2 regions of the Kitasatospora sp. NPDC052896 genome follow, and region 1 is predicted to be linked to the other one. Evidence: riboswitches for the same ligand, from Rfam matches in the RefSeq annotation. Region 1 holds a riboswitch; the other holds the start of a gene.
What was found. A riboswitch is a leader RNA that binds a small molecule or an ion and turns the genes downstream of it on or off. The one in region 1 is predicted to bind cobalamin.
Positions count from the first base shown of each region.

Region 2: another riboswitch for cobalamin. It lies ahead of ACIGXM_RS13765 (cobalamin biosynthesis protein); the one in region 1 lies ahead of cobN (cobaltochelatase subunit CobN).

Region 1 is NZ_JBITZU010000003.1:476,447-490,891, reverse strand. Features, by position in the region: gene ACIGXM_RS10745 (GDSL-type esterase/lipase family protein) at 1-634, shown strand, start outside; gene cobN (cobaltochelatase subunit CobN) at 710-4,342, opposite strand; cobalamin riboswitch at 4,459-4,584, opposite strand; gene cobG (precorrin-3B synthase) at 4,726-5,988, shown strand; gene ACIGXM_RS10730 (precorrin-8X methylmutase) at 5,985-6,611, shown strand; gene ACIGXM_RS10725 (precorrin-2 C(20)-methyltransferase) at 6,608-8,128, shown strand; gene ACIGXM_RS10720 (SDR family oxidoreductase) at 8,564-9,532, opposite strand; gene ACIGXM_RS10715 (cobalt-precorrin-6A reductase) at 9,632-10,372, opposite strand; gene ACIGXM_RS10710 (TetR/AcrR family transcriptional regulator C-terminal domain-containing protein) at 10,488-11,054, opposite strand; gene ACIGXM_RS10705 (FAD-dependent oxidoreductase) at 11,133-12,383, shown strand; gene cobM (precorrin-4 C(11)-methyltransferase) at 12,388-13,140, opposite strand; gene cbiE (precorrin-6y C5,15-methyltransferase (decarboxylating) subunit CbiE) at 13,137-14,390, opposite strand.
Region 2 is NZ_JBITZU010000005.1:237,683-252,127, forward strand. Features, by position in the region: gene ACIGXM_RS13755 (putative cobaltochelatase) at 1-55, opposite strand, end outside; gene ACIGXM_RS13760 (cobyric acid synthase) at 91-1,617, opposite strand; gene ACIGXM_RS13765 (cobalamin biosynthesis protein) at 1,614-2,672, opposite strand; cobalamin riboswitch at 2,727-2,861, opposite strand; gene ACIGXM_RS13770 (transcriptional regulator) at 3,089-3,781, shown strand; gene ACIGXM_RS13775 (alpha/beta hydrolase) at 3,875-4,999, shown strand; gene ACIGXM_RS13780 (hypothetical protein) at 5,269-6,708, shown strand; gene ACIGXM_RS13785 (CDP-alcohol phosphatidyltransferase family protein) at 6,814-7,710, opposite strand; gene ACIGXM_RS13790 (phosphatidylserine decarboxylase) at 7,697-8,389, opposite strand; gene ACIGXM_RS13795 (acyl-CoA dehydrogenase family protein) at 8,831-10,033, opposite strand; gene ACIGXM_RS13800 (MaoC family dehydratase) at 10,152-10,655, opposite strand; gene ACIGXM_RS13805 (HpcH/HpaI aldolase/citrate lyase family protein) at 10,669-11,631, opposite strand; gene ACIGXM_RS13810 (protein meaA) at 11,641-13,671, opposite strand; gene ccrA (crotonyl-CoA carboxylase/reductase) at 13,671-14,445, opposite strand, start outside.

The DNA.
Region 1 (14,445 bases):
TTCGATCAGCCACGGCTCCAACGCCGACAGCCCGACCACGACCTGGCCGGCGCTGGCCGCCGCCCGGGGCGGCGTGGAGCTGACCAACCTGGGGTTGGGCGGCAACGCCCTGCTCGACCCGTTCGTCGCACGCGCGATGCGGGACACCCCCGCGGACCTGATCAGCGTCAAGATCGGCATCAACCTGGTCAACACCGACCTGATGCGGCCGCGTGCCTTCGCGCCGGCGGTCCACGGCTTCCTCGACACCATCCGCGAGGGGCACCCCGGTACGCCGCTGCTGGTCGTCTCGCCCGTCCTCTGTCCCATCCAGGAGGACACCCCGGGCCCCATCGTGCCGGACTTCGACGGCCGGCAACTGAGCTTCCGGGCCCTCGGTGACCCGTCGGACCGCTCGCGGCTGACGCTCAACGTGATCCGGGACGAACTCGCCCGCATCACCGCGCAGCGGGCGGCCGAGGACCCGAACCTGCACTACCTGGACGGCCGTTCGCTCTACGGCGAGGCGGACTTCGCCGAGCTGCCGCTGCCCGACCAGCTCCACCCGGACCCCGCCGGCCACCGCCGGATCGGCGAGCGCTTCGCCGAGATCGTCTTCGGGGCCGGCGGTCCGTTCGCGGTCGCCGGCGGCTGAGCGGGCGCCGGGTCGGGTCGCCGAGCAGGGGCCGGCCGGGCGTTCGACGCCCGGCCGGCCCACGGCCGTCGGGGGTCAGCCCTCGGTGCCGTCGTCCTCCAGGTCGCCCTCGGCGGCCAGGAAGGCGGCGCGCAGCTCGTCCAGCAGGGCCGGGTCCGGCTCGGCCCACAGGCCGCGGTCGGCGGCCTCCAGCAGGCGCTCGCTGATCCCGTGCAGGGCCCAGGGGTTGGCGCCGGTGAGGAACTCGCGGTTGACCGGGTCGAGCACGTACTCCTGGGTCAGCCGCTCGTACATCCAGTCCGCCACCACGCCCGTGGTGGCGTCGTAGCCGAACAGGTAGTCCACCGTGGCGGCCATCTCGAAGGCGCCCTTGTACCCGTGCCGCCGCATCGCCTCCAGCCAGCGCGGGTTGACCACCCGGGCCCGGAAGACGCGGGCCGCCTCCTCGGTGAGGGTGCGGGTGCGGACCGTCTCCGGCCGGGTGGAGTCGCCGACGTAGGCGGCGGGGGAGGAGCCGGTGAGCGCCCGGACGGTGGCCACCATGCCGCCGTGGTACTGGAAGTAGTCGTCCGAGTCGGCGATGTCGTGTTCGCGGGTGTCGGTGTTCTTCGCCGCGACGGTGATCCGCCGGTACGCGGTCTCCATCTCCTCGCGGGCCGGTCGGCCGTCCAGGCCGCGGCCGTAGGCGTAGCCGCCCCAGACCGTGTAGACCTCGGCGAGGTCCGCGTCCGTCCGCCAGTCCCGGCTGTCGATCAGTTGCAACAGCCCGGCGCCGTACGTGCCCGGGCGGGAGCCGAACACCCGGACGGTGGCCCGGCGTTCGTCACCGTGCTCGGCCAGGTCGGCCTGCACGTGGGCCCGGACGAAGTTCTCGGTGTCCGCCTCCTGCTGCGCCGCCGCCAGCCGGACCGCGTCGTCCAGCAGCGCGACCACGTGCGGGAAGGCGTCCCGGAAGAAGCCGGAGATGCGCAGCGTCACGTCGATCCGCGGGCGGCCCAACTCCTCCAGCGGTATGGGCTCCAGGCCGGTGACCCGGCGCGAGGCGTCGTCCCAGACCGGCCGGATGCCGAGCAGCGCGAAGGCCTCGGCGATGTCGTCGCCGGCCGTGCGCATCGCGCTGGTGCCCCAGAGCGAGAGGCCGACCGAGGGCGGGAACTCGCCGTCGTTGTCCGCCTGGTAGCGCTCGACGAGCGAGGCGGCCAGCGCCTGCCCGGTCTCCCAGGCGAGCCGGCTGGGCACCGCCTTCGGGTCCACCGAGTAGAAGTTGCGGCCGGTCGGCAGCACGTTGACCAGCCCGCGCAGCGGCGAACCGGACGGGCCGGCCGGCACGAAGCCACCGGTCAGCGCGTGCACCACGGCGTCCAACTCGTCGGAGGTGGCGGCGAGTCGGGGAACCACCTGGCGGGCCGCGAAGTCCAGCACCTCGGCCACCGCGTCCGGCAGCCCGGCGGCGACCTTCGCCACCGCCCCGGGCGCCCAGCCCTCGGCCTCCATCGCCTCGACCAACTCCCGGGCCCGCGCCTCGGCCTGGTCGGTGGCGCCGAGGGTGAGCGCGGCCTCGTCCAGGCCGAGCGCCTCCCGCAGGCCGGGCAACGCCCGCACGCCGCCCCAGACCTGGCGGGCGCGCAGGATGGCCAGCACCAGGTTGACCCGGTCCGGGCCAGCCGGCGCCTGGCCCAACACGTGCAGACCGTCCCGGATCTGGGCGTCCTTCACCTCGCACAGCCAGCCGTCGACGTGCAGCAGGAAGTCGTCGAAGCCGTCGTCCTCGGGGCGTTCGTCCAGGCCGAGGTCGTGGTCCAGCCGGGCGGCCTGGATCAGGGTCCAGATCTGGGCCCGGACGGCCGGCAGCTTGGCCGGGTCCATCGCGGCGATGTTGGCGTGCTCGTCGAGGAGTTGCTCCAGGCGGGCGATGTCGCCGTAGGAGTCGGCGCGGGCCATCGGCGGCACCAGGTGGTCGACCAGGGTGGCGTGCGCGCGGCGCTTGGCCTGGGTGCCCTCGCCCGGGTCGTTGACCAGGAACGGGTAGATCAGCGGCAGGTCGCCGAGCGCCGCGTCCGGGCCGCAGTCGGCGGAGAGCGCGGCGGTCTTGCCGGGCAGCCACTCCAGGTTGCCGTGCTTGCCCAGGTGGACGATGGCGTCCGCGCCGAAGCCGCCGTCCTCGCTGGCCGCCCCGATCCAGCGGTAGGCGGCCAGGTAGTGGTGCGAGGGCGGCAGGTCGGGGTCGTGGTAGATGGCCACCGGGTTGGCGCCGAAGCCGCGCGGCGGCTGGACCAGCACCAGCAGGTTGCCGGCCCGCAGCGCGGCGAGCACGAGGTCACCGTCGGGGTTCCGGCTGCGGTCCAGGTAGAGCTCGCCGGGCGGCGGACCCCAGTGCTCCTCGACGTCGGCGCGCAGGCCCGCGGGCAGCTCGGCGTACCAGCGGCGGTAGTCGGCGGCCGGGATCCGCACCGGGTTGCGGGCCAGCTGGTCCTCGGTGAGCCAGTCCTGGTCGTAGCCACCGGCGTCGATCAGGGCGCGGATCAGCGCGTCACCCTCGTGCTCGCCCTCCGCGGGGACCAGGCCGGGCAGTGCGTCCGGGCCGTCCTCAGGGCCGATGTCCCAACCCTCGGCGCGCAGTCGGCGCAGCAGCCGGGCCGCGCTCGCGGGGGTGTCCAGGCCGACCGCGTTGCCGACCCGGGCGTGCTTGGTCGGGTAGGCGGACAGCACCAGCGCCAACCGCCGCTCGGCGGGCGGGATGTGGCGCAGCCGGGCGTGCCGGACGGCGATCCCGGCGACCCGGGCGGCGCGCTCGGGGTCGGCGACGTAGACGGTCAGGCCGTCCTCGTCCAGCTCCTTGAAGGAGAACGGCACGGTGATCAGCCGACCGTCGAACTCCGGCACCGCCACCTGGGTCGCGGTGTCCAGCGGCGACAGCCCGTCGTCGCTGCCCTCCCAGGTGGCGCGCGGCCAGGTCAGGCAGAGCGCCTGCAGGATGGGCCGGTCCAGCGCGGCGAGCGCGCCGGCGTCCCAGGCCTCCTCGTCGCCGCCGGCCGAGGCGTCCGCCGGGCGGGTGCCGCCGGCGGCCAGCACGGTGGTCACGATGGCGTCGGCGCGGCCGAGTTCGGCCAGCAGCTCGGCCGGGGCGCCGCGCAGCGAGGAGCAGTAGTACGGCAGCGCCTGGCCGCCGGCGTCCTCGATCGCCGCGCAGAGGGTGTCCACGAAGGCGGTGTTGCCGCTCATGTGGTGGGCTCGGTAGTAGAGCACCGCGACCCGCGGGCCCTCGGCGCGGCGCGCGGTGCGCTCCAGCGGGCCCCAGTCGGGCGCGGAGGCGGGGGCGGCGAAGCCGTGGCCGGTGAGCAGCACGGTGTCGGAGAGGAAGGCGGCCAGCTCGGCCAGGTTGGCCGGGCCGCCGTGCGCCAGGTAGGCGTGCGCCTCGGCGGCCAGGCCGGCCGGGACGGTGGAGAGCTCCATCAGCTGGGCGTCCGGCGCCTGTTCACCGCTCAGCACGATCACCGGGCGGGGGCCGGCGAGGAGCGCGTCCAGCCCCTCCTGCCAGGCGCGACGGCCGCCGAGCAGGCGGACCACCACCAGGTCGGTGCCCTCCAGCAGGGCGGGCAGGTCCTCGGGGGTGAGCCGGGCGGGGTTGCCGAGGCGGTAGCCGACCGGGCCGGTGCTGGCGCGGGCGGAGAGCAGGTCGGTGTCGGAGGTGGAGAGCAGCAGGATCACGCGGCGGCCCTCCCACGGCGGGTGGCGGGGAGGGGCAGGGCGCCGGGAACGGGCAGGCCCTCGGGAACGGGCAGGGCAGGGCAGCGCATACGGCTAGCCTTCCTCGGGGTCCGCGCCCCGTAAGAATCACGGACGGCAGGAGTTCCTGGCTCCCGCGGCCGGTGAGCCGCGGTCACAGTGGCGGGACCGCACCGGTTTCACACCGGTTTCCTCCCCTTTGCGCCGTCGCTGGCGAGGGCGAACCAGCCGGCCCGCCCGGCGACATAGTAGAGCCTCGGTGCCGGCGGGTGGCCGGCAACGGGACGAAGCACACAGCGCGCCGAGGGACGCCGGAGACATGGATCACGCTGGTAGCGGGGCATACGTCCGGTCGGATCATCGGTATGCTCGCCGCCATGTCAGCCACTCCCACGCCGCCCGAGGCTGCCCCCGTGCGGGCCGGCCGGGGGCGCGACGACGCCTGCCCGGGGGCGCTGCGGCTGCACGCGGCGGACGACGGCGGGCTCGCCAGGGTGCGGGTCCCCGCCGGGCTGCTGGCGGTCGATCAGGCCCTCGCGCTGGCGGAGGCCGCTCAGGCGCTGGGGGACGGCGAGCTGGAGACCACCTCGCGCGGCAACGTGCAGCTGCGCGGCCTGGCGGCGGACGCCGGCGCGGAACTCGCCGCGCGGCTGCGGGCGGTCGGGCTGCTGCCCTCGGAGTCGCACGAGCGGGTGCGCAACATCGTGGCCTCGCCGCTGGCCGGGCTGGACGGCGTGGGTTTCGCGGAACTGCGGCCGTGGGTATGCGAACTGGACGAGCTGCTGCGCGGCAGCGAGACCGCCCGGGAGCTGTCCGGACGGTTCCTCTTCGCGCTGGACGACGGGCGCGGCGACGTCGCGGCGCTGGACGCCGATGTGACCTTGATCGCACGGCCGGCGGGTGCCGGCGCCTGGCTGCGGCTCGGGCGGTCCGCGCGCGTCGCGGAGCTCGCCGGGCTCGCGGACGGGCCACGACTGGCGCTGCGGGCGGCGGAGGAGTTCGTCCGGCTGCGCAGCGGCGCCTGGCGGGTGCGCGAGGCCGACCCGGACGGCTCGTTGCTGGCGGAGCGGCTGGGTGCCGAGGGCCTGCCGTGGCGTTCGCTGCCCGCGCTGCCCGGGACCCGGCCGGTGGTCGGCGCGGTGGCCGGGGGCGGCGCCCTCTCGGTGGGGCTGCGGTTCGGACGGGCGAGCGTCGAGCAGTGGCGGGCGCTGGCCGGTGCCGCCCGCGGCGAGCTGCGGATCACCCCCTGGCGCGGCGTGGTGCTGCCCGGGGCCGACCCGGCGGCGCTGCCCGGGCTCGCCGCGGCGGGCCTGCGCACCGACCCGCGCTCGCCGTGGGAGCAGGCCAGTGCCTGCACCGGCGCGCCCGGCTGCGCCAAGTCGCTGGCCGACGTGCGCGCGGACGCCGCGACGGCGCTGGCGGCGGACGCGCCGGGCGAGGCGCGGCTGCTCCCGGTGCACTGGTCCGGCTGCGAGCGGCGCTGCGGCCACCCCGCCGGCCGCTGGGTCGACGTGCTGGCCACCGGCTCCGGCTACCGCGTCGCGGTGCGCCAGTACGACGACAGTGGAACAGAAGTGACGACCCAACAGATGGTGGCAGCGGTCGCCGCCGCCCGGAGGACCACGTGATCGAGTACGAGAAGGACGGTGCGGCGATCTACCGCGAGTCCTTTGCCACCATCCGCGCCGAGGCGGACCTCGCCGGCCTGCCCGCCGACGTCTCCCAGGTCGCGGTACGGATGATCCACGCCTGTGGGATGACCGACCTGGTCGCCGACCTGCTCTACAGTCCCGGCGTGGTGGCCGCCGCCCGGTCCGCGCTGCGGGCCGGCGCGCCGATCCTGTGTGACGTCTCGATGGTGGCCAGCGGCGTCACCCGCAAGCGGCTGCCCGCCGACAACGAGGTCGTCTGCACCCTCTCCGACCCCGCCGTGCCGGGCCTGGCCGCGGAGTTGGGCACCACCCGCAGCGCCGCCGCGATGGAACTGTGGCGGGACCGGCTGGCCGGCTCGGTGGTCGCCGTCGGCAACGCGCCGACCTCGCTGTTCCGGCTGCTGGAGATGGTCGAGGCGGGCGCGCCCCGGCCGGCCGCGGTGATCGGCGTGCCGGTGGGTTTCGTCGGCGCGGCCGAGTCCAAGCAGGCGCTGGCCGAACACCCCTCGGGCCTGGAGTACCTGGTGGTCCGCGGGCGCCGTGGCGGCAGCGCGATGGCCGCTGCCGCGCTCAACGCGATTGCGAGTGAAGTGGAATGACGGACCGTCAGCATTCGGTGGGGCGGCTCTACGGGGTCGGCCTCGGCCCCGGCGACCCGGACCTGATGACCGTGCGGGCCGCCGAACTCATCGGCAAGGCCGACGTGGTGGCGTACCACAGCGCCCGGCACGGCCGCTCGATCGCCCGCTCGATCGCCGCCCGCTACCTGCGCGAGGGACAGCTGGAGGAGCCGCTGGTCTACCCGGTCACCACCGAGACCACCGACCACCCGGGCGGCTACCGCGGGGCGATGGACGAGTTCTACGCGGAGGCGGCGGCCCGGCTGGCCGCGCACCTGGACGCCGGGCGCGACGTGGTGGTGCTCGCCGAGGGCGACCCGATGTTCTACGGCTCGTACATGCACATGCACAAGCGGCTGGCCGACCGCTACCCGACCGAGGTGGTCCCCGGGGTGACCTCGGTCAGCGCCGCGGCGGCCCGGCTCGGGCGGCCGCTGGTGGAGGCGGAGGAGGTGCTGACCATCCTGCCGGGCACGCTGCCCGAGGAGGAGCTGACCGCCCGGCTGGCGGCCACCGACTCGGCCGCGATCCTCAAGCTCGGCCGGACCTTCCCCACCGTGCGGCGGGCCCTGGAGCGCTCCGGGCGGCTGGCGGAGGCGCAGTTCGTCGAGCGGGCCACCATGGCCGGGGAGCGCACCGCGCCGCTCGCCGAGGTGGATCCGGAAAGCGTGCCGTACTTCTCGCTGGCGGTGCTGCCGAGCCGGATCGGGCTGCCGGCCGCCACCGAGGACGACGCACGGGCCGACCGGGGCAGTGTGGTCGTGGTCGGGCTCGGCCCGGCCGGCCCGCTCTGGCTCACCCCCGAGGCTCGCGGTGAACTCGCCGCCGCCGACGACCTGGTGGGCTACACCACCTACCTGAACCGGGTCCCGGTCCGGGCCGGTCAGCGGCGGCACGGCTCCGACAACAAGGTCGAGGCCGAGCGCGCCGAGTTCGCCCTCGACCTGGCCCGGCGCGGCCGTCGGGTCGCGGTGGTCTCCTCCGGCGACCCGGGCGTCTTCGCGATGGCCACCGCCGTGCTGGAGGCGGCCTGCGCCGACCCGTACCGCGAGGTGCCGGTGCGGATCGTTCCGGGCATGACCGCCGCCCACGCGGCGGCCTCCCGGGCAGGTGCCCCGCTCGGGCACGACTACGCCGTGGTCTCGCTCTCCGACCGGCTCAAGCCCTGGGCGGTGGTGGCCGAGCGGCTGCGCGCGGCGGCCGCCGCCGACCTGGTGCTCGCGCTCTACAACCCCGGTTCGCGCAGCCGGACCACCCAGGTCGGCCTGGCCCGCGACGTGCTGCTGGAGCACCGCGCGCCGGACACCCCGGTGGTGCTGGCCCGCGACGTCGGCGGCCCGGAGGAGCGGGTGCGCACCGTCCGGCTCGGCGAGCTGGACCCGGCCGAGGTCGACATGCGGACCATCCTGCTGGTCGGCTCCTCGCAGACCCGGGCCGTTCGGCGCGCCGACGGCAGCGAGGTGGTCTGGACCCCGCGCCGCTACCCGGAGAGCTGAAAGGGCGAGGGGCCCCTCGGTTCACACCGAGGGGCCCCGGGACCTGGCCGTACTGCTCGGGCGGTCAGGTCCAGCTGGTGTCCTCACCCGACGCACCAGCAGACAGCACGACTGTTCGTGCGATTGCCCGACCCTGCTGGATCCCCCCGTACCGCGTCATTTCGCTACCTCTCATCCCCGTGATGGCGAGGCACCCCGCTCACCCCCGTAACGCAGGCCGTGCATGCTGCCGAGGGAGGCGCCGGACCTGCTGGTCAGCGGGATTCCTCGAAACCAATGGTCAGGAGGTGTCGGCTGTCGTCCCCTGCTCGACAGCCGACCGCTCCGGGCCAACACCTAAGAAGGTACCGGTCGGTACCGACAACGGGTACCGCATTTATTCCCCGGGGGAGGCGGGCCGGCGGGTGGGGTCGGCTGTCGTCGGTGGACGGCGGGTCAGCCCGGGAAGGTCACCCCGGTCAGCCGCTCCGAGGCCTCCCACAGCTGCGCCGCCCGAGCCAGGTCCCGGCACTGCCGCGGGGGCCGGGCGGTGGTCGGCAGCCCGGTCAGCCCGCCGGGGCCGTCCGGTCCGTAGTACCCGCCGCTGACCGCGCGCGGGCTGGTGGCCGCGACCAGGGAGGGCAGCGCGCCGCGGGCCGTCTCCTGGGTGAGGCCGGGGATCATCGCCGGCCACTCGCTGACGTTGAGTGCGGCCCGCTGGGGCGCGCGGTCCATCATCGGCCCGCTGGACGTCAGGTTGGTCCGGGTGAAGCCCGGGTGCGCGGCGTTGGCCCGCAGGCCCCAGCCGTGCCGGCGGCTGCGCCTGGCCAGCTCCTGGGTGAACATCAGGTTGGCCAGCTTGGAGCGCCCGTACGCCTCCCATGCGTGGTAGCCGCGCTCGGAGTTGAGGTTGCCGAGGTCGATCCGGCCGAAGTGCGCCGCCAGGCTGCTGACCGAGACCACCCGCGGCGCGCCGCTGCGGCGCAGCAGCGGCAGCAGCCGGCTGGTGAGCGCGAAGTGCCCGAGGTGGTTGGTGCCGAACTGCAGCTCGAAGCCGTCCCGGGTCAGGTGCCGGCTCGGGACGGCCATCACCCCGGCGTTGTTGACCAGCAGGTCGAGCGGCCGGTCCTGCTCGGTCAGCCGGGCGGCGAAGTCGGCCACCGACTCCAGGCTCGCCAGGTCCAGCACCTCGACGGTCACCGAGCCGGCCTTGCCGCTGGTGTCGGTCGACTCCGCCAGGTCGGCGCGGATCCGGGCCGCCGACGTCTCGCCCTTGGCGGCGGTCCGGACGGCCAGCACCACCTCCGCCCCCGCCAGCGCCAGCCGGCGGGCCGTCTCGAAGCCGATCCCGCTGTTCGCTCCGGTGACCACGGCCAGTCGGCCGCTCTGGTCGGGGAGGGCGATGTCCTTGATCCGGTGTGCCACCAGGGCTCCTCAGGTGGTGGGTGGGAGTTCCGGCCAGGCGACTGGGTCCGGGCCGGGGTCGCGGTGTCCGACCGTGCACGGTCGGGAGCTGACGGTACCTCAGCGGGCCCGTAGCCAGTCCAGAGCGCCCGCGACGTCCGGCACCACCGGCACCCCGGCCGGGGCGGCCGGCCGTCGGACGATCACCACCGGCAGCCCCAGCTCCCGGGCCACCGCCAGCTTGGGCGCGGTGGCCGCGCCGCCGCTGTCCTTGGTGACCAGCAGGTCGATCCCGTACCGCCGGAACACCTCCCGCTCGTCCGCCGGCCCGAACGGGCCGCGGGCCAGCAGCACCTCCAGGTTCGGCGGCAGCGGCGGTTCGGGGGCGTCGACCGAACGTGCCACCAGGTGCACTCCGGGCACCGCGGCGAACGCCGCCAGCCCGAGCCGCCCGGTGGTCAGCAGCGCCCGGCGGCCCAGAGCGGGCAGCGCGGCGGCGGCCTCGGCCAGCGAGTCCACCGGGTGCCAGCGGTCGCCCGGGACCGGGACCCAGCCGGGCCGCCGCAGCGCGAGCAGGGGAACGCGGACGGCGGCGGCCGCCTCGGCCGCGTTGCGGCTGATGGCCTGGGCGAAGGGGTGCGTGGCATCGACGAGGGTGTGCACGTGCTCCGACCGCAGCCAGTCGGCGAGGCCGACCGCGCCGCCGAAGCCGCCCACCCGGACCTCCCCGGCCGGCAGCCGGGGCTCGGCGACCCGGCCGGCCAGCGAGCTGGTGACCCGCAGCGCGGGGTCGCCGGCCAGCTCGGCCGCGAGCCGGCGGCCCTCGGTGGTGCCGCCGAGGATCAGTACGTGCTGCTTCAACGGGGTTCCTTCCACCGGTCGGGGCCGGGTCCGCGGGGGCCGGCGTGGCTGGGGCGCCCGACGACCGTACCGCCGCGGCCGCTGCGGGACGGTCAGCGGGTCGCGGGTCCGGTTCCTACTCGCGCCCGACGTGACGTGCCAAGCCGTCCAGGATGAGGGCCAGTCCGGCCTCGAAGGCCGACTCGTGATCCATCGGTGGGACGTCGGCCGTGCGGTCGGCGCCGTCGCCGCGGTCGGCGTCCACCTGTTCCTCCAGGACGCTGCCCAGGGTGAAACGGCCGGCGGCCAGCATCGCCGTCCAAGCGGCCCGCTCCGGCACGCCCGACGCGATCAGGAACGCCGTCTTGTGGGCGAGCCGGTCGAGGTCCGCTCCGCCGGGCATGCTGCCGGCGTGGAGCCGTGCGCCGTCGCGGCGCATCAGCAGGGCCCGCCGGAAGCTGCGCATGTTCTCCGGGAACCAGTCGCGCCAGTCGTCGTCGGGCTCCGGCAGCGGGGCCGTGGCATGGGGTGCCATGGCGGCTTCGGCCATGGCGCCGAGCAGCTCCTTCTTGTTGCGGAAGTGGTAGTAGAGCGACGGCTGTTCGACGCCCAGTCGCTTCGCCAGCTGTCTCGTGCTGACGGCGTCCAGGCCGACCTCGTCGAGCAGGTCGAGCGCGGAGGAGAGGACGGTCTCGCGGTTCATTTTCGCCACCTTGACAACCTATCGCTGATAGGTGACTCTCTCAAAGGGAAACTATCACCGATAGAAATGGTGTGCGGCATGACGCTCGGACCAGGAACCACCTCCCTGCGGGTCCTCATCTGCGGCGGCGGGATCGCCGGTCAGGCTCTGGCCCACTGGCTCGCCCGGGGAGGTCACCGGGTGACCGTCGTCGAGCGCTTCCCGGCGCTGCGGGCCACGGGTGCCCAGGTCGACCTTCGCGGCCAGGGCATAGCCGCCGTCGAGCGCATGGGGCTCCTCGACGCCGTCAGGAGCAGGCTCGTGGACGAGCCCGGTGTCGCCTTCGTGAACGCCCGTGGCAGGGTGCGGGGGACGATCATGGCCAACACCTCCGGCAGGGGCCGGCAGACCCTGACGTCCGAGTACGAGATCATGCGCGGGGACCTGGTACAAATCCTCCACGACGCGACGAAGGACGGCGTGGACCACGTGTTCGGCATCAGCGTGGAGCGTTTCGAGCAGGACGAGAAGAGGGTCGTCGCCCACTTCTCCGACGGCTCCTGCGACGAGTTCGACCTCCTGGTCGGTGCGGACGGGCAGGGATCGCGCATCCGCCGGGCCATCCTTCCGCCGGGCTCCGCCGATCCGTACCGGCCGCTGGGAATCCACCTGGCCTACTGGTTCATCCCGCGCATCGCGTCGGACGGCAACATCCGGGACACCTACCACGCCCCCGGCGGCCGGATGATCATGCGCAGGAGTCACAACCCGACCGAGACCCAGGTCTACTTCGCGCTGCGGGAGCGGTCTTCGGAAGCCTCAGCCGTCCACCGGGAGCCGGTCGAGCGCCAGAAGCGGTTCTGGACCGAGCGGTTCCGCGACGCGGGCTGGCAGACCGAGCGGTTCCTCGAAGGCATGGTGGAGACCGAGAGCTTCTACTCCCAGGAGGTCGTGCAGGTGCGCACGGACACGTGGTCCCAGGGGCGCGTGGTCCTGGTCGGCGATGCCGCACACTGCGCATCCCCGTACAGCGGCATGGGGATCTCCGGCGGCCTGGTCGGCGCATACGTCCTGGCCGGTGAGATCAACCGGCACGCCCACGACCTGCCCACGGCCCTGGCGAACTACGACACCGTGCTGCGGCCGTTCGTCGACGAGATCCAGGCCGCGGTGAAACCGCGCCTGCTGCGCCTGGCCATGCCCACGAACCAGCGGGCCATCGACGCCTTTCACGCCCTCGCGGCGCTGGCCTGCTCCCTGCGCCTCCCCGATCTCGTCGCGCGCCACGCGAAGGAGGACCGGGGCGGCGGCTGGCAGCTCCCTGACGTCCCTGACCGCGACGCCGGCTAGAGGGCTACAGCTGGCAGGAGCGGTCGCGGTCGGTCGAGTACAGGTGGCTGTCCCGGAACTGCTCGGCGCCCAGGGTGCGGCCGACCAGGATCACCGCGGTGCGGATCACCCCCGCCTCCCTGACCTGGCCGGCGATGTCGGCCAGGGTCCCGCGCAGCACCAGCTCGTCGGGGCGGCTGGCCATCGCGACCACCGCGGCCGGACAGTCGGCGCCGTAGTGCGGCAGCAGCTCCGCCACGATCCGCTCCACGTAGCGGGCGGCCAGGTGCAGCACCAGCAGTGCTCCGCTGCGGCCCAGGGTGGCCAGGTCCTCGCCCTCGGGCATCGGGGTGGCCTGCTGGGCGATCCGGGTCAGGATCACCGTCTGGCCGACGGTCGGCACGGTCAGTTCGCGCTTCAGCGCGGCCGCCGCGGCGGCGAACGCCGGTACGCCGGGCACCACCTCGTACGGCACGCCGGCCGCGTCCAGCCTGCGCATCTGCTCGGCGACCGCGCTGAACACGGACGGGTCGCCGGAGTGCAGCCGGGCGACGTCCTGGCCCGCCCGGTGGGCCCCGACCAGTTCGGTGGTGATCTCGTCCAGGTTCAGCCGGGCGGTGTCGACCAGCCGGGCGTCCGGCGGGCACTCGGCCAGCAGTTCGGCCGGGACCAGGCTGCCGGCGTAGAGGCAGACGCCGCAGCGTGCCAGCGTCCGGGCCCCGCGGACGGTGATCAGGTCGGCCGCTCCGGGGCCCGCACCGATGAAGTAGACGGTCACTGCTGTCCTTCCTGTCCCCGTAGCGGGGGCTTGACCACCGACCACTGGGTGACCGGCATCGCCTGCCGCCACCCGGTGAACCCGCCGACCGGCACGGCCTGCGCGACCGCCAGTCGCAGCAGCTCCCCGCCGTGCTCGCGGTACCACTGGGTGAGCAGCGCCTCCGACTCCAGCGTCACGGTGTTGGCCACCAGCCGGCCGCCCGGCGGCAGCGCCGCCCAGCAGGCCTCCAGCAGGCCGGCTGCGGTGAGCCCGCCGCCGATGAACACCGCGTCGGGGCGCGGGAGTTCGACCAGCGCGGCGGGCGCAGGTCCGGTCACCACGCGTAGTCGCGGCACGCCCAGTGCGGCGGCGTTGCGCTCGATCCGGGCGGCCCGCACCGGGTCGCGTTCGATGCTGACCGCCTGGCAGGCGCGGTGTGCCCGCAGCCACTCGATGGCGATGCTGCCGGAGCCGCCGCCGACGTCCCAGAGCAGTTCGCCGGGTGCCGGCGCGAGCGTCGCGAGCGTGACCGCCCGAACCTGACGCTTCGTCAACTGGCCATCATTTTCGTAGAGTTCGTCGCACAGGCCGGGCACCAGCGAGCCGCGCGGGGTGCCCGGGGCGGCCCGGCACTCGACGGCGACCAGGTTGAGCGGGTCGCCCGGCGGGTGTGGCCAGTCGTCCGCGGTGCCGGTCAGCACGCGCTCGGCCGGACCGCCCAGCTGCTCCAACAGGCGCAGCCGGCTGGGCCCGTAGCCGCGCTCGCGCAGCAGGCCGGCGACCGCCGCCGGGGTGCTGGCGTCGGCGCTCAGCACCAGCAGCCGTCCGCCGTCGTGCAGCGCACCGGCCAGCGTGGCGAGGTCCCGGCCGACCAGGCTGACCGTGCCGGTCTCCTCCAGTGCCCAACCCAGCCGGGCACAGGCGTAGGAGGCGGCCGACGGGTGGGGCAGTACCCGCAGCCGCTCGGCCCCCAGCAGCTCGGTCAGGGTGCGGCCGATGCCGAAGAACATCGGGTCGCCGCTGGCCAGCACCGCGACCCGGCGGTCGCCCTGGGCGGCCAGCAGCCCGGGCACGGCCGGGCGCAGCGGCGAGGGCCAGCCGACCCGCTCGGCGGTGACCTCGGCGGGCAGCAGGTCGAGCTGCCGGCGTCCGCCGATCACCACCTGGGCGGCCGTCAGCGCGGCGCGCCCGTCCGGCGCGAGCCCGGCCCAGCCGTCCGCCCCGATCCCCACGACCGTCACCGGCGGGGGTGTGGGCTGACTGGTCAACGGGGTCTCCTCGCAGGTCCGGGCGGGTGGGCACGGGCAGCCTACCGGGCGGCGC
Region 2 (14,445 bases), on a different contig from region 1:
CGCCGACCGCCGGCGAGACGGCGTTGAGCAGCAGCCCGAGCCGGAGGTCGGCCATGCCGACGATGGCGGTGAACGGGTATCGGACGTCACTCACAGGAGGTCACCTTCCAGGACGCGGGTGGCCGGAGCCCCCGGCGGGACGAACGGCAGCCCGGCCCCGGCCCCGCCCTCGATCAGCCGCCACAGCGCGGCGGTGTCGGCATGCTCCTCGATCAGGTCGCCCAGCCGGTCCAGCCGGGCCTCCCGGGCGGCGGCGAACGAGGTGTCCGGTGCCGGCACGAAGGCCCGCCCGGCCAGCGCCGCGACCTCGCGCAGCAGAGCCCGGCGGAACCCGTCGTTCTCCAGCGCGCCGTGCCAGGTGGTGCCCCAGACCGCGCCGTCGCGGCAGCCGTCCAGGAAGGCCTCGCCGCCCTCGACGGTCACCACCCCGTGGTGGATCTCGTAGCCCTCGACCCGCTCGCCGAAGGCCTCGCCGACCGGTCGGCCGAGCACCTTCTCCGGCCCGAACTCGACCGTGGTCGGCAGCAGCCCGAGTCCCTCGACCCGGCCCGCCTTCGACTCGATCCCGTCCGATATCCGCCGAGCCAGCATCTGGTAGCCGCCGCAGACCCCGAGCACCGGCCGCCCGGCCGCCGCCCGCTCGCGCAGCGGTGCGGCCAGGCCGCGCTCGCGCAGCCAGGCCAGGTCGGCGACGGTGGCCCGGGTGCCGGGCAGCACCACCAGGTCCGCGTCGGCCAGCTCCTCGGGACGGGTGGCCCAGCGGACCAGCACGCCGGGCTCCTGGGCGAGCGCGTCCAGGTCGGTGAAGTTGGACAGCCGGGGGAAGCGCAGCACGGCGACCCGCAGCACGTCGGCGCCGTACGGGCCCGCGACGTCCGCGCGCTCGACGGCGGTGGACAGGTCGAGCGAGTCCTCGGCGTCCAGCCAGAGACCCGCCAGCATCGGCAGGGTGCCCAGCACCGGACGGCCGGTCAGCTCGTGCAGCATGTCCAGGCCGGGCCCGAGCAGCCGGGCGTCGCCGCGGAACTTGTTCACCAGCCAGCCGGCCACCAGCCGCTGGTCCTCGGCGCAGAGCAGCGCCAGCGTCCCGTACATCGCGGCGAAGACCCCGCCGCGGTCGATGTCGCCGACCACCACGACCGGCAGGTCGGCGGCCCGGGCCAGGCCCATGTTGGCGATGTCGCGGTCGCGCAGGTTGATCTCGGCGGGGGAGCCGGCGCCCTCGCAGATCACCACGTCGAAGCGGCGGCGCAGGTCGGCCAGGCAGTCCAGGGCCTTTTCCAGCAGGAAGGGTTTGCGTTCTCGGTAGTCGAGCGCGCCGACCTCCGCGATCGGGTGGCCGAGCAGGACCACCTGGCTGCGGCCGTCGGCGCCCGGCTTCAGCAGCACCGGGTTCATCGCCGCCTCGGGCTCCACCCGGGCCGCGGCGGCCTGCATCACCTGGGCCCGGCCGATCTCCGCGCCGTCGGCGGTGACCATCGAGTTGAGCGACATGTTCTGCGCCTTGAACGGCGCGACCCTCACCCCCTGCCGGGCCAGCCAGCGGCAGATCCCGGCGGTGACCACGCTCTTGCCCGCGTCCGACGTCGTCCCGGCGACCAGCAGTGCGTTGCTCATCGGCTGCCACCTCCCGTCCTGGCGGCGCGTGCCGCCCTCGCCCGTACCCGGTGCCCCGCGCAGCGGCCGGCCACCGTCACGGCCAGCGCCAACAGGCCCACCCGGCGCGACAGCCGGCAGGCGCGCTCGATGTCGTCCACGGCCACCGGGCGCAACTCCGCCCCCAGCACCGGCCGGTTCTCCACCCTCTCCCCGTACCGCAGCGAGCCGCCGAGCCGGACCCCGAGCGCGCCCGCGAAGGCCGACTCGGCCTGGCCGGCGTTCGGGCTCGGGTGCGCCGAGCCGTCCCGCCGCCAGACCCGCCAGGCGGTCCGCGGGTGCGGCGCGGCGGCCACCGTGAGCAGCGCGGTCAGCCGGGCGCCCGGCCAGCCGGCCAGGTCGTCCAGCCGTGCCGAGGCCCAGCCGAAGCGCCGGTGCCGGGGGGACCGGTGACCCACCATCGCGTCCAGGGTGTTGACCGCGCGGAACGCCAGCAGGCCCGGGCCGCCCGCCAGGGCACCCCAGACCAGCGCGTTGACCACGGCGTCCGCGGTGTTCTCGGCCACCGACTCGACCACCGCGCGGGCCAGCTGCGGCTCGTCCAGGGCGCTCGGGTCGCGCCCGCACAGGTGGGGCAGGCGCTCCCGGGCCGCCGTCAGGTCGCCCGCGCGCAGGGCGGCGCCGATCGTACGGGCCTCGCGGGTGAGCGAGGTGCCGCCGAGCACGGTCCAGGTGGCGGCCGCCGTGGCGGCGCTCGCCGCGATGCCCCGCCGTCCCACCAGCCGTTCCACCGTCACCGCGGCGGCCGTGACACCGCCCACGCAGAGCGCGGTGTACAGCGCCCCCGCGCCGCGGTGGTCGCGCCAGAGGGCGCGCTCCAGCCGGCCGGCGGCCCGGCCGAAGGCGGCCACCGGGTGACCCCGGCGCGGGTCGGCGAACCGCAGGTCGGCCGCGTAACCGGCGACCGCGCCGAGCGCGTAGCCGCCGGCCGCGGTGGCGTACGGGCGTCGGGCGCGGGGAGGTTGACGGAGCGGCACCCCCACGGCGCTCGGTGCCGGCCGGGGAGCAGGCTGCATGCTGTGCGTGTCCTCACTCAGGGTCCGCGCCCTGGCTCGACGTCGCGGGGGCGAGAGTCTCCTGGCTCCCGGGTACGGACGCGCGCCCGGGCCTTCCAACGCCCCTGTGGCGGGACACCGTGACCATCGTTCGAACGCACTCCCCGGTGACAGTGGCGGGACCGCGCCGGATTCGCACCGGCTTCCTCTGCTTGCCTCCGTTTGGCCCAAGGATCCCATCACGGGCCCGTTCCGGGCGTCAACCGGGCCCCCGGAGTGGTTGATCACACCGGACGGAACCGTCGCCACCTCCGAGCAACGGACACTGACGCGGCCTCGGCGCTGGTGATACGTCCAAGGCGCCGCCGGGGGCCGCTCCCCGGCTTCGTGCGTTCGGCGACTGGGGGCGGGCTCGGCCGCGCCCCTACCGTCGTCCCATGCGACGCAGCAGTTCCCCGGCCCCCGCCCCGGTCCCGTTCTCCCGGCAGGCCGCCCGGGCGCACCGCGCCGGGCTCGGGCTGACCCCCGAACAGGTGGCGGAGGCGATGGCCGCGCACGGCGTCCGGCTGCTGCCGGCTCACGTCCTCGGCTGGGAGAGCGGCGAGATCCGGCCCGGCGAGACCGAGCTCATCGCACTCGCCCGGGCGCTCTGGTGCCCGGTGGCACAGCTGATGGGGGTCCGTCCGACCTCGCTGCGCGACTTCCGGCTCGCCCGCGAACTGAGCCGGGACCAGGCCGCCGCCCGGATCGGCGTCGGCGCGCGGACGTACGCCGACGCCGAACTCACCGGACGCTGGACCGGCGACGCCGACGAGACCCGCGCCCTCGCCGAGACCCTCGGTCTGACGCTGCGTGACCTGGTCCGGATCACCGGTGCCGAGGAGGAGCTGGAACAGTGCCTGCGCCAGTGCGTCGCCGGCCGCTGGCAGCCCCAGCTGAAGCCGGTCGCCCGCCTGGTCCCGGCCCCGCGCGAGGCCCTCGCCGGCGTCCTGGCCGCCCTCCAGGCCGAACACCGGGTCCCCTCCCACTGGGGCGGCACCGCCCCGGAGGAGCCCCGGCCCCCCGCCGCCCCCGTCGACCACCGCTTCTGGGCCCTCCTCGCCACCGCCGCCCCCGACCTCCCGGTGTAGCGGAGGCTGCCCGTACGGCGGCGTTGCGGTGGCCGGCGCACGGCTCACGGGATGAACTGGGGAGCGTCACCCACTCACCACCCGGGGAGCGCCATGCGTAGGGGAACCGTCGTCGCCGCTGGCACCGCTGTCGTCGTCGCGGCGGGGGTCGCCGTGCTGCTGCTCGGGCGGCGGGTGTCCGACCTCGCGCTGAAGCCGGGGGCCGGGGGCGAGCCCGCCGCGGCCGGGGAGCCGCCGCTGCGGGTGCGGTCGATCAGCGCCGACGAGGTCACCCTCACCCGGACCACCGAGAGCCTGCGCCGCGGCCGGTACGCGCTGGAGTGGGCCGGCGGCCACGCGGTGGTCGGCCCGGTGCTGCGCGGCGACCAGCGGACCGTGACCCGCCGGCTGGAGTTCACCGCCGGCCGCGGCCCGGCCGACAGCGCGGACGTCGAACTGACCCCGCGGGTGCTGCGCGGTGACCCGGTCTCGTCCTGCGGCCTGGACTCCATGGACGTGGTGGTCGACGGCGAGCTGGGCCCGCTGCCCGCCTGGTACCTGCCGGCCGTCCGCGGCACCTGGGTGATCGCCGTGCACGGACCGCAGGCCGACCGGCGGCAGGCGCTGCCCGTGCTGCCGGTCGTGCACCGGCTGAACCTGCCGGCCCTGGTGATCAGCTACCGCGGCGACCAGGGCGCGCCGCCCCCGCCCGACGGGCTGGGCCACTTCGGCGAGACCGAGTGGCACGACGTCGAGGCCGCCATCCGGTTCGCCAAGCAGGCCGGCGCCGGGCGGATCGTGCTGTACGGCTGGTCGCTGGGGGCTTCGATGGTCCTGCAGACCGCCGCCCGCTCGGACTTCCGCGACGACCTGGCCGGTCTGGTGCTGGACTCCCCGGTGCTCGACCTGGCGGCCTCGGTGCGGAACCGGGCGACCCGGGCCGGCAAGCCCGCCGCGGTGGCCGAGCTCGGCGTCTGGGCGGCCGCCGGCCGGACGGGGGTGGACACCGCCGACTTCGCCCAGCTCGCCGAGGGCGCCGAGCTGCGGCTGCCCACCCTGCTGATGCACAGCCCGCAGGACCCGATCGCCCCGTACCGCGCCGCCCAGCGGCTGGCCCGCAACCGCCCGCTGCTGGTCAACCTGCGGACCGTCCCCGACGCCGGGCACGCCGCGCTCTGGAACGCCGATCCGCGCGGCTACGAGGAGGCGCTGCGCCGCTTCCTGACGCCGATCCTGTGATCCGGGGCCGGCCCCGCACGCGGTGGGTCACCCCTTGACCACGTACCGTGCCCCCCGCTAGTGTCGTGGACAGGTCACCCCAGCCGCGCCGGCCCGGTTTGGGCTCTCTTGCCCCATCTCCACCCACCGGCCGCCGCCGCGCGTCGAAAGACGCGCCGAACTCGATGTGACAGAAGCCCCGTGCACGGGGAAGACTGCACGGCGTGACGTCTCGGAATCCGCGCGACCGTGATGCCCCGCTCCCGCCGACCACGGGTACCGGCGCGACGGTGACCCGTCTTCCCGGTGCGGCCCGCCGTGCCGACAGCGCGCAGCCGGGCGGCCCCGGGGCCCCCCGCCGCCGTACCCCGCGGCCGGCGCCCGGCCGGGGCCGGGTCCCGGTGCCCGCCGGCCTGCCGGTCCCCGCCGAGCTGGCCCCGCTGGCCCGCCGGATGCTCGGCGACGCGGTGCGGATCGCCCGCTGGGCCGGCGAACTCGACGCGGTCGACAAGCGCGGCGAACTGCTCCCCGAGGACGCCCGCGCCGCGGGCCGGGCGCTGGCCATGACGGTCGGCGCGGCGGCCAAGGCCTGGGGCCAGGCGCTCCTGGTCGGCCTGGTCGAGCCACGCGACGGCGGCGCCGCGCCGGGCTGGCGGCTGCACGCCTGGGAGCACGACGACGAGGCCGTGCTGCGCGGCTGGTCCGCGCTCTTCGACGCCTGGACGCTGCTCGCCCCGGTCCCGCCGGCCGCGCTGCGCGGCGTCTTCGCGGTGCTCGCCGGTCAGGCGGTCGACCAGGCGCCGCAGCTGCTCTCCTTCCTCCATCTGGTGGACGGCCCGGTCGCCGAGAGCGAGCTGATGGAGCTGCTCCGGCGCGGCCTGGACGAGCGCCGGCACGGGGCCGGCACGGGCTTCGCGACCCTGTCGCCCGTCCCGCACGCGGCCTCCGCCGTCTCGGCCGTCCGCGGTACCTGCCGCGAGCCGCAGATCGACACCCCGCCCGCGCCCTCGGACATCGCCGCGGTGCTCGACTGGATGCTGGACGGGCTGACCGCGGTCGGCGCGGTGGTCCGCGCGGCCGACGCGGCCGAGCTGTCCCCGCTCGGCCACTGGGCGGTGCGCGGCAAGCTGGAGGACATCTGCACGGTCGCGCAGACCGCCGCCGGCCACATCGAGCAGAGCGCGCTGGAGCTGCTGGACGCCTGCGCCAACTACTCCCCGGGCCCCGCCCGCGCCGAGTACCGGGCCTGGGTCGCCGCCCGCCCGGTGGACCGCGCGGTGGCCGAGCTGCTGGAGGCCGCCCGCGGCGAGGACGCGCTGCTGCGCGGGCTCGCCTTCGAGGCGCTGCGGGTGGCCGGCGGGACGGCCGAGCAGGCGGTCCGGGCGGCCGTGGACGAGCCCGTGCTGCGGCCGTACGCGCTGCTCTGGCTGGCCGAGCAGCTGGACGAGGGCGGGGTCGTCCCGTCCGACGTGCTGAGCGCCGAGGACGCCGCCTGGCTCTGGGTGGACACCGCCGCGGCGGTGCTCGACCACGGGGAGACCGAGCTGCTGGTCGGCCACGTCGAGGGGGCGAGCGCGGGGGACCCGGTGCGGCTCTTCGCCCGCGCCCGGCAGTCGGGGCACGCCCGGGCGGCCTCGGTGCTCACCGCGGTGGCCGGGGTGCACCCGGACCCGGCGGTGGCCCGCGCGGCCCGTCGCTCGGCCTTCAGCGTCCACCACGGCGGCGCGTAGCCCCACCCGGGAGCCCGGCCGGCGCCGGAACCGCGCCGGCCCCGGAGACACTTCGGCCCCACCGGATCCGCGATCCGGTGGGGCCGAAGTACATCTGCGGGCGGCTCAGCAGCCGCGCGACTCCGCCCGGCGGGCCCGCACGTCGCCGACCTTCTGGCCGACCTTGCGGCGGATCACCAGCAGCGGGGCCATCGCCGCCAGCGCGATCTGCGCGACGGCGCCGATGTGCATCAGCACGTCGCCGCCCGGCAGCCCGGCGGCCCAGGCGGCCAGGCAGCCGATCGAGACCACGATCCAGGCCAGCGTGGCGGTGGCCAGCAGGCCCTGCGGCTTGGGGTACTCGACCTGGCTGACCATCAGGTACGCCACGCCGAAGATCGCCACCAGACCGGCCAGGAACGGCGGGTCCAGCAGCACGATCGCGATCACCGTCATCGCGCCCATCGGGCAGGGCATGCCCTGGAACACCCCGGGCCGCATCTTGACGGCCGAGAAGCGGGCCAGCCGCAGTACCACCGCCAGCAGCACGGTCAGCGCGATGAACGCCGAGAGCCCCTGGTTGCTGCCGGGCGAGACGATGCCCCAGACCGCGACGAAGTAGGCCGGCGCGATGCCGAAGCTGATCAGGTCGGCCAGGTTGTCCAGCTCGGCGCCCAGCGCCGAGGAGCGCAGCTTGCGGGCCACCAGGCCGTCGAACAGGTCGCACATCGAGCCGAGCAGCAGCAGGGTCACCGCGGTGGCCGCGCCGTGCCGGACCATGCCCCCGCCGGAGCCGTCCCCGGTGCCGGTGATGTGCGGGATGAGCATGTTGGTGGTGATCGAGTAGATCGCCAGGAAGCCGCAGACGGCGTTGCCGAGGGTCAGGAAGTCGGCCGTGGACAGCGCCTGCGGCGAGCGCGGCGCCCGCAGCTCGCGGTCGCGCGCCCAGCGGCGCCGGCGCAGCTCGGTCTCCTCCGCCGACTCGCTCAGGCCGACCAGCGTCTCGGGATCAGTCACGGTCAAGGCGTGTCACCCCCGCGGTGGTCTTCTGGCCGACCTCGACGCCGACGTCGACGCCGGGCGGCAGGTAGGTGTCGACGCGCGAGCCGAACCGGATCAGGCCGATCCGCTCGCCCTGCTCGACCTTGGTGCCGGCGACCGTGTAGGGCACGATGCGGCGTGCCACGGCACCCGCGATCTGCACCATCTCGATGTCGCCCAGCTCGGTGTCGAAGTGCCAGACCACCCGCTCGTTGCGGTCGCTGTCCTTGTTGAACGCGGGCACGAAGCCACCGGGGACGTGCTCGACCGAGGTCACCGTGCCGGGCAGCGGGGCGCGGTTCACGTGCACGTTGAGCGGGCTCATGAAGATCGCGACCCGGGTCCGGCCGTCCGGCCAGGCGTCGATGCTCTGCACCACTCCGTCGGCCGGCGAGATCACTCTGCCGGCGCCGATCTCACGCTCGGGGTCACGGAAGAACCACAGCATGCCCGCGCTGAGCGCGCAGGCCGGGACCGCGGCCAGCGCCCACTTGCCGTTCCGCTTGGTGAGAGCGGTGGTCAGGGCGGCGGTGGCCAGGGTCGGGACGAACCAGGGAGTGGCTCCGCGCGCGATGGTCACGCGGGGTCGCCGACCGGCCGTCTCGGGAGCGAGGGCATCGCGCTCCGTGACGGAGGAGTGAGGGGACGGGCTGATGGGCATCGAAGACCTTTGTCGCGGGGGATCATGGCGCCGCTGCACGGGGGCCACCGCGGGGATCGGGTGATAAGGGGACAGCTGCTGTCCCGGTGGATGCTATCGGGAGCAGGTGGTGGGTGGGCAACCCGCCTGCTCGTTCAACTGTCCGCTGCCGTGCCGGAGTGCACGCGCTATGTATACGACCGTAGCCGCCGATTCTCCGGTTCCCAAGGCTCTGGTCAAGATCCGTGAGTCTTGTCTCAGCCCTGCCGGTGATCTTCACGAGCGTACGCGCGCGGCCGCAGGGCGCGTGCACTGTGGCACGAGCCCTGCGGCCTCCCCTTCCCACGCCCGCGGGGCCTTCCCTGCCCGCGCGGACGTCCCCCCGCCGGACGGGGCCCGGTCTCCCCACCGGGCCCTCCGGCCCACCGCCCGGCCCCCTTCCCGGACCAGGGCGGCGGTGGTCTACTCGGCGATCCGGTACTCCTCCAGCAGCCGGCGGCCGACGATCATCTTCTGGATCTCCGCGGTGCCCTCGCCGATCAGCAGCATCGGGGCCTCCCGGTAGAGCCGCTCGATCTCGTACTCCTTGGAGAAGCCGTAGCCGCCGTGGATCCGGAAGGCGTCCTCGACGACCTCCTTGCAGTACTCGGAGGCGAGGTACTTGGCCATCCCGGCCTCCAGGTCGTTCCGCTCGCCGCCGTCCTTCTTGCGGGCGGCCATCACCATCATCTGGTGCGCGGCCTCGACCTTGGTGGCCATCTCGGCCAGCTTGAACTGGATCGCCTGGTGCTCGGAGATCTTCTTGCCGAAGGTCGAGCGCTGCTGGGCGTAGGAGATGCCGAGCTCGAAGGCGCGCCGGGCGACACCGCAGCCGCGCGCGGCCACGTTGACCCGGCCGACCTCGACGCCGTCCATCATCTGGTAGAAGCCCTTGCCGGGGACGCCGCCGAGGATCCGGTCGGCCGGGACCCGGACGTCCTGGAGCACCAGCTCGGTGGTGTCGACGCCCTTGTAGCCCATCTTCTCGATCTTGCCGGGCACGGTCAGGCCCGGGACGGTCGGGTTGGGGCCGAAGCCGGGGGTCTTCTCGACCAGGAAGGTGGTCATGTTGCGGTACGGGGTGGCCGCGCCCTCGTCGGTCCTGCAGAGCACCGCGACCAGGGTGGAGGTGCCACCGTTGGTCAGCCACATCTTCTGGCCGTTGAGGACGTACTCGTCGCCGTCCCGGACGCCCTTGGTGCTGATCGCCGACACGTCGGAGCCGAGGCCCGGCTCGGACATCGAGAAGGCGCCGCGGATCTCGCCGGCCGCCATCCGGGGCAGGAAGTACTCCTTCTGCTCCTGGGTGCCGTGCGCGTTGATCATGTGCGCGACGATGAAGTGGGTGTTGACGATGCCGGAGACCGACATCCAGCCGCGGGCGATCTCCTCGACCACCAGGGCGTAGGTGAGCAGCGACTCGCCGAGGCCGCCGAACTCCTCGGGGATGGTCAGGCCGAACAGGCCGAGCTGCTTCATCCCCTCCACGATCTGGGTCGGATACTCGTCCCGGTGCTCCAGCTCGGTGGCGACCGGGATGATCTCCTTGTCGACAAAGTCCCGCACGGTGGCGAGGATGTCCCGCTGGATCTCGGTGAGGCCGTCGGTCTGTGCGAGGCGTCCCATCGTGCGGCTGCCTTTCTGTACGGGGGTGGAGGGGTTCGGGGGCTCCGCGAAGCGTGACTTCCGCGGAGCCCCCGGGACCGGGGGGAGCCGATGACGGCGGCTCCCGCCCGGGGTCTCTTCAGGAGAGCGGGGTCGGACGGCCGGGCTGCTCCCCGCCGCGCTCCTCGGTGTAGGTGGCGGTCGGCACCATCACCTTGCGGCGGAAGACGCAGACGACCGTGCCGTCCTGCTTGTAGCCCCTGGTCTCGACGTGGACGATGCCCCGGTCGTCCTTGGACTTGGAGGGCCACTTGTCGAGCACGGTGGTCTCGCCGTAGAGGGTGTCGCCGTGGAAGGTCGGCGCGATGTGCCGCAGCGACTCGATCTCCAGGTTGGCGATCGCCTTGCCGGAGACGTCCGGGACGGACATGCCCAGCAGCAGCGAGTAGACGTAGTTGCCCACCACCACGTTCCTGCCGAAGTCGGTGGTCCGCTCGGCGTAGTTGCTGTCCATGTGCAGCGGGTGGTGGTTCATGGTTAGTAGACAGAAGAGATGATCGTCATATTCGGTGACGGTCTTTCCGGGCCAGTGCTTGTAGACCGCGCCGACCTCGAACTCTTCGTACGTGCGCCCGAACTGCATTTCCGGTCTCTCCTCAGGCCTGCGGGGGTTCGAACTTCGAGGTGCGCTCCAGCCCGGCGGCCCGGCCCTTGCCCGCGATGACCAGCGCCATCTTGCGGGAGGCCTCGTCGATCATCTCGTCGCCGAGCATCGCCGAACCCTTGGCACCGCCCGCCTCCGAGGTGCACCACTCGTAGGCGTCCAGGATCAGCTCGGAGTGGTCGTAGTCCTCCTGCGAGGGCGAGAAGATCTCGTTCGCGGCGGCGACCTGGTCCGGGTGCAGCACCCACTTGCCGTCGAAGCCCAGCGCGGCGGCCCGGCCGGCCACCTCGCGGTAGCCCTCCTGGTTGCGGATCTGCAGGTACGGGCCGTCGATCGCCTGCAGGTCGTGGGTGCGGGCGGCCATCAGGATCCGCATCAGGATGTAGTGGTAGGCGTCCGCCGGGTAGCCGGGCGGCTGCTGACCGACCACCAGGGTCTTCATGTTGATCGAGGCCATGAAGTCGGCCGGGCCGAAGATGATGGTCTCCAGCCGCGGCGAGGCGGCGGCGATCTCGTCGACGTTCACCAGGCCCTTGGCGTTCTCGATCTGCGCCTCGATGCCGATCCGGCCGACCTCGAAGCCCATGGTCTTCTCGATCTGGGTCAGCAGCAGGTCCAGCGCCCTGACCTGGGTGGCGTCCTGCACCTTGGGCAGCATGATGCAGTCCAGGTTCGGGCCGGCGCCCTCGACGACGGTGATCACGTCGCGGTAGGTCCAGTGGGTGGTCCAGTCGTTGACCCGGACGACCTTGGTCTTCTTGCCCCAGTCCCCGTTGTTCAGCGCGTCGACGATGTTGTGCCGGGCACTCTCCTTGACCAGCGGGGCGCAGGCGTCCTCCAGGTCGAGGAAGACCTGGTCCGCGGGCAGGCCCTGGGCCTTCTCCAGGAAGCGGGGGTTGCTCCCGGGCACGGCCAGACAGGAGCGGCGCGGGCGGAGGCGGTTCACGGTAGTCATGGGGGTGTGTCAGTTCCTTCCAGGGGCGGTGGCGGTGGACGCCCACGGCTGAAGCCGGTTGGCCAGCCGGATCTCGTCCACGATCCGGCCGATGATGGTGGTGATGCCGAAGTCCTTCGGGGTGAACACGGCGGCGACCCCCGCGGCCCGCAGGACCTCGGCGTCCGCAGCCGGGATGATGCCACCCACGATCACTGGCACATCCTCCACCCCGGCCCGGCGCAGCCGTTGCAGCACGTCCGGGACCAGCTCGGGGTGCGCGCCGGAGAGGATCGACAGGCCGACGCAGTGCACGTCCTCCGCCACCGCGGCCGAGACGATCTGCTCGGGCGTCAGCCGGATGCCCTGGTAGACGACCTCGAAGCCGGCGTCCCGGGCCCGCACCGCGATCTGCTCGGCACCGTTGGAGTGGCCGTCCAGGCCCGGCTTGCCGACCAGCAGCCGCAGCTTGCCGGCGCCCAGCTCGGCGGCGGTCGCGGCCACCGCCTCGCGCACCTGGGCCAGTTCCCCGCCCGGCTCGGCGGCCACCGCGACCGGCGCGCCGCCGACCCCGGTGGGCGCCCGGTACTCGCCGAACACCTCGCGCAGCGCGAAGGACCACTCGCCGGTGGTCACGCCGGCCCGGGCGCACTCCAGGGTGGCCGGCACCAGGTTGGCGTCCGTCCGGGCGACCTCCTTCAGCCGCTCCAGCGCGGTCTGCGCGCCGACCTCGTCCCGTCCGTCCTTCCAGCGCCGCAGACCGTCCAGCACCGCCTGCTCGGCGGCCGGGTCGACCACCATGATCGCGGCGTCCAGGTCGGCGGTGAGCGGGCTCTCCTCGGTGGTGTCGAAGCAGTTCACCCCGACGATCCGGTCCTCGCCGGACTCGATCCGGGCCCGCCGCTCGGCGTGCGAGGCGACCAGCGCGGACTTCAGGTAGCCCGACTCGACCGCCGCGATCACCCCGCCCATCTCCAGCACCTTGGCGATCTCCGCCTCCGCGCCGGCCAGCAGCTCGGCGGTCTTGGCCTCGACCACCACGGAGCCGGTGAACAGGTCGCCGTACTCCAGCAGGTCCGACTCGTAGGCCAGCACCTGCTGGATCCGCAGCGACCACTGCTGGTCCCAGGGCCGGGGCAGGCCCAGCGCCTCGTTCCAGGCGGGCAGCTGGACGGCCCGGGCGCGGGCGTCCTTGGAGAGCGTGACGGCCAGCATCTCCAGCACGATCCGCTGGACGTTGTTCTCCGGCTGCGCCTCGGTCAGGCCGAGCGAGTTGACCTGGACGCCGTAGCGGAACCGGCGCTGCTTGACGTCCTCGATGCCGTAGCGCTCCCGGGTGACCTTCTCCCAGAGCCGGGTGAAGGCGCGCATCTTGCACATCTCCTCGACGAACCGGACGCCCGCGTTCACGAAGAACGAGATCCGCCCGACCACCTCGCCCATCCGCTCCGGCGGCACCTGGCCGGAGTCGCGCACCGCGTCCAGCACGGCGATCGCGGTGCTCATCGCGAAGGCGATCTCCTGCACCGGGGTGGCCCCGGCCTCCTGCAGGTGGTAGCTGCAGATGTTGATCGGGTTCCACTTCGGGAGGTGGCCGACCGTGTAGGCGATCATGTCGGTGATCAGGCGGACCGAGGGGCCGGGCGGGAAGACGTGGGTCCCGCGCGACAGGTACTCCTTGACGATGTCGTTCTGGGTGGTGCCGGTGAGCTTGGCGACGTCCGCGCCCTGTTCCTCGGCGACCACCTGGTACAGCGCCAGCAGCCACATCGCGGTGGCGTTGATGGTCATCGAGGTGTTGGTCCGTTCGAGCGGGATGCCGTCGAACAGGGTGCGCATGTCGCCGAGGTGGCCGACCGGCACGCCGACCCGGCCGACCTCGCCGCGGGCCAGCACGTGGTCCGCGTCGTAGCCGGTCTGGGTGGGCAGGTCGAAGGCGACCGAGAGGCCGGTCTGGCCCTTGGCGAGGTTGCGCCGGTAGAGCGCGTTGGAGTCGCTCGCCGTGGAGTGACCGGCGTACGTCCGCATCAGCCAGGGGCGGTCCTTCTGACGTCCGGTCATCAGATGTTCCTGAAGCGGTTGATGGCGTCGAGGTGGGTGGCCCGCAGCTCCGCGTCGCGCACGCCCAGGCCCTCCTGGGGAGCCAGGCAGAGCACGCCCACCTTGCCCTGGTGGGTGTTGTGGTGCACGTCCAGCGAGGCCTGGCCGGTCTGCTCCAGCGGGTAGACCTTGGAGAGCGTCGGGTGGATCTTGCCCTTGGCGATCAGCCGGTTGGCCTCCCAGGCCTCGCGGTAGTTGGCGAAGTGCGAGCCGACGATCCGCTTGAGCGACATCCACAGGTACCGGTTGTCGTACTGGTGCATGTAGCCGGAGGTGGAGGCGCAGGTGACGATGGTGCCGCCCTTGCGGGTCACGTAGACCGAGGCGCCGAAGGTCTCCCGGCCCGGGTGCTCGAAGACGATGTCCACGTCCTCGCCGCCGGTCAGCTCGCGGATCCGACCGCCGAAGCGCTTCCACTCGCGGGGGTCCTGGGTGTTCTCGTCCTTCCAGAACCGGTAGCCCTCGGCGCTGCGGTCGATGATCGCCTCGGCGCCCATCGTCCGGCAGATCTCCGCCTTCTGCTCGCTGGAGACCACGCAGATCGGGGTGGCGCCGCCGGCCAGCGCGTACTGGGTGGCGTACGAGCCGAGGCCGCCGCTGGCGCCCCAGATCAGCACGTTGTCGCCCTGCTTCATGCCGGCGCCGTTGCGGCTGACCAGCTGGCGGTAGGCGGTGGAGTTGACCAGACCGGGGGAGGCGGCCTCCTCCCAGGTCAGGTGGGCCGGCTTGGGCATC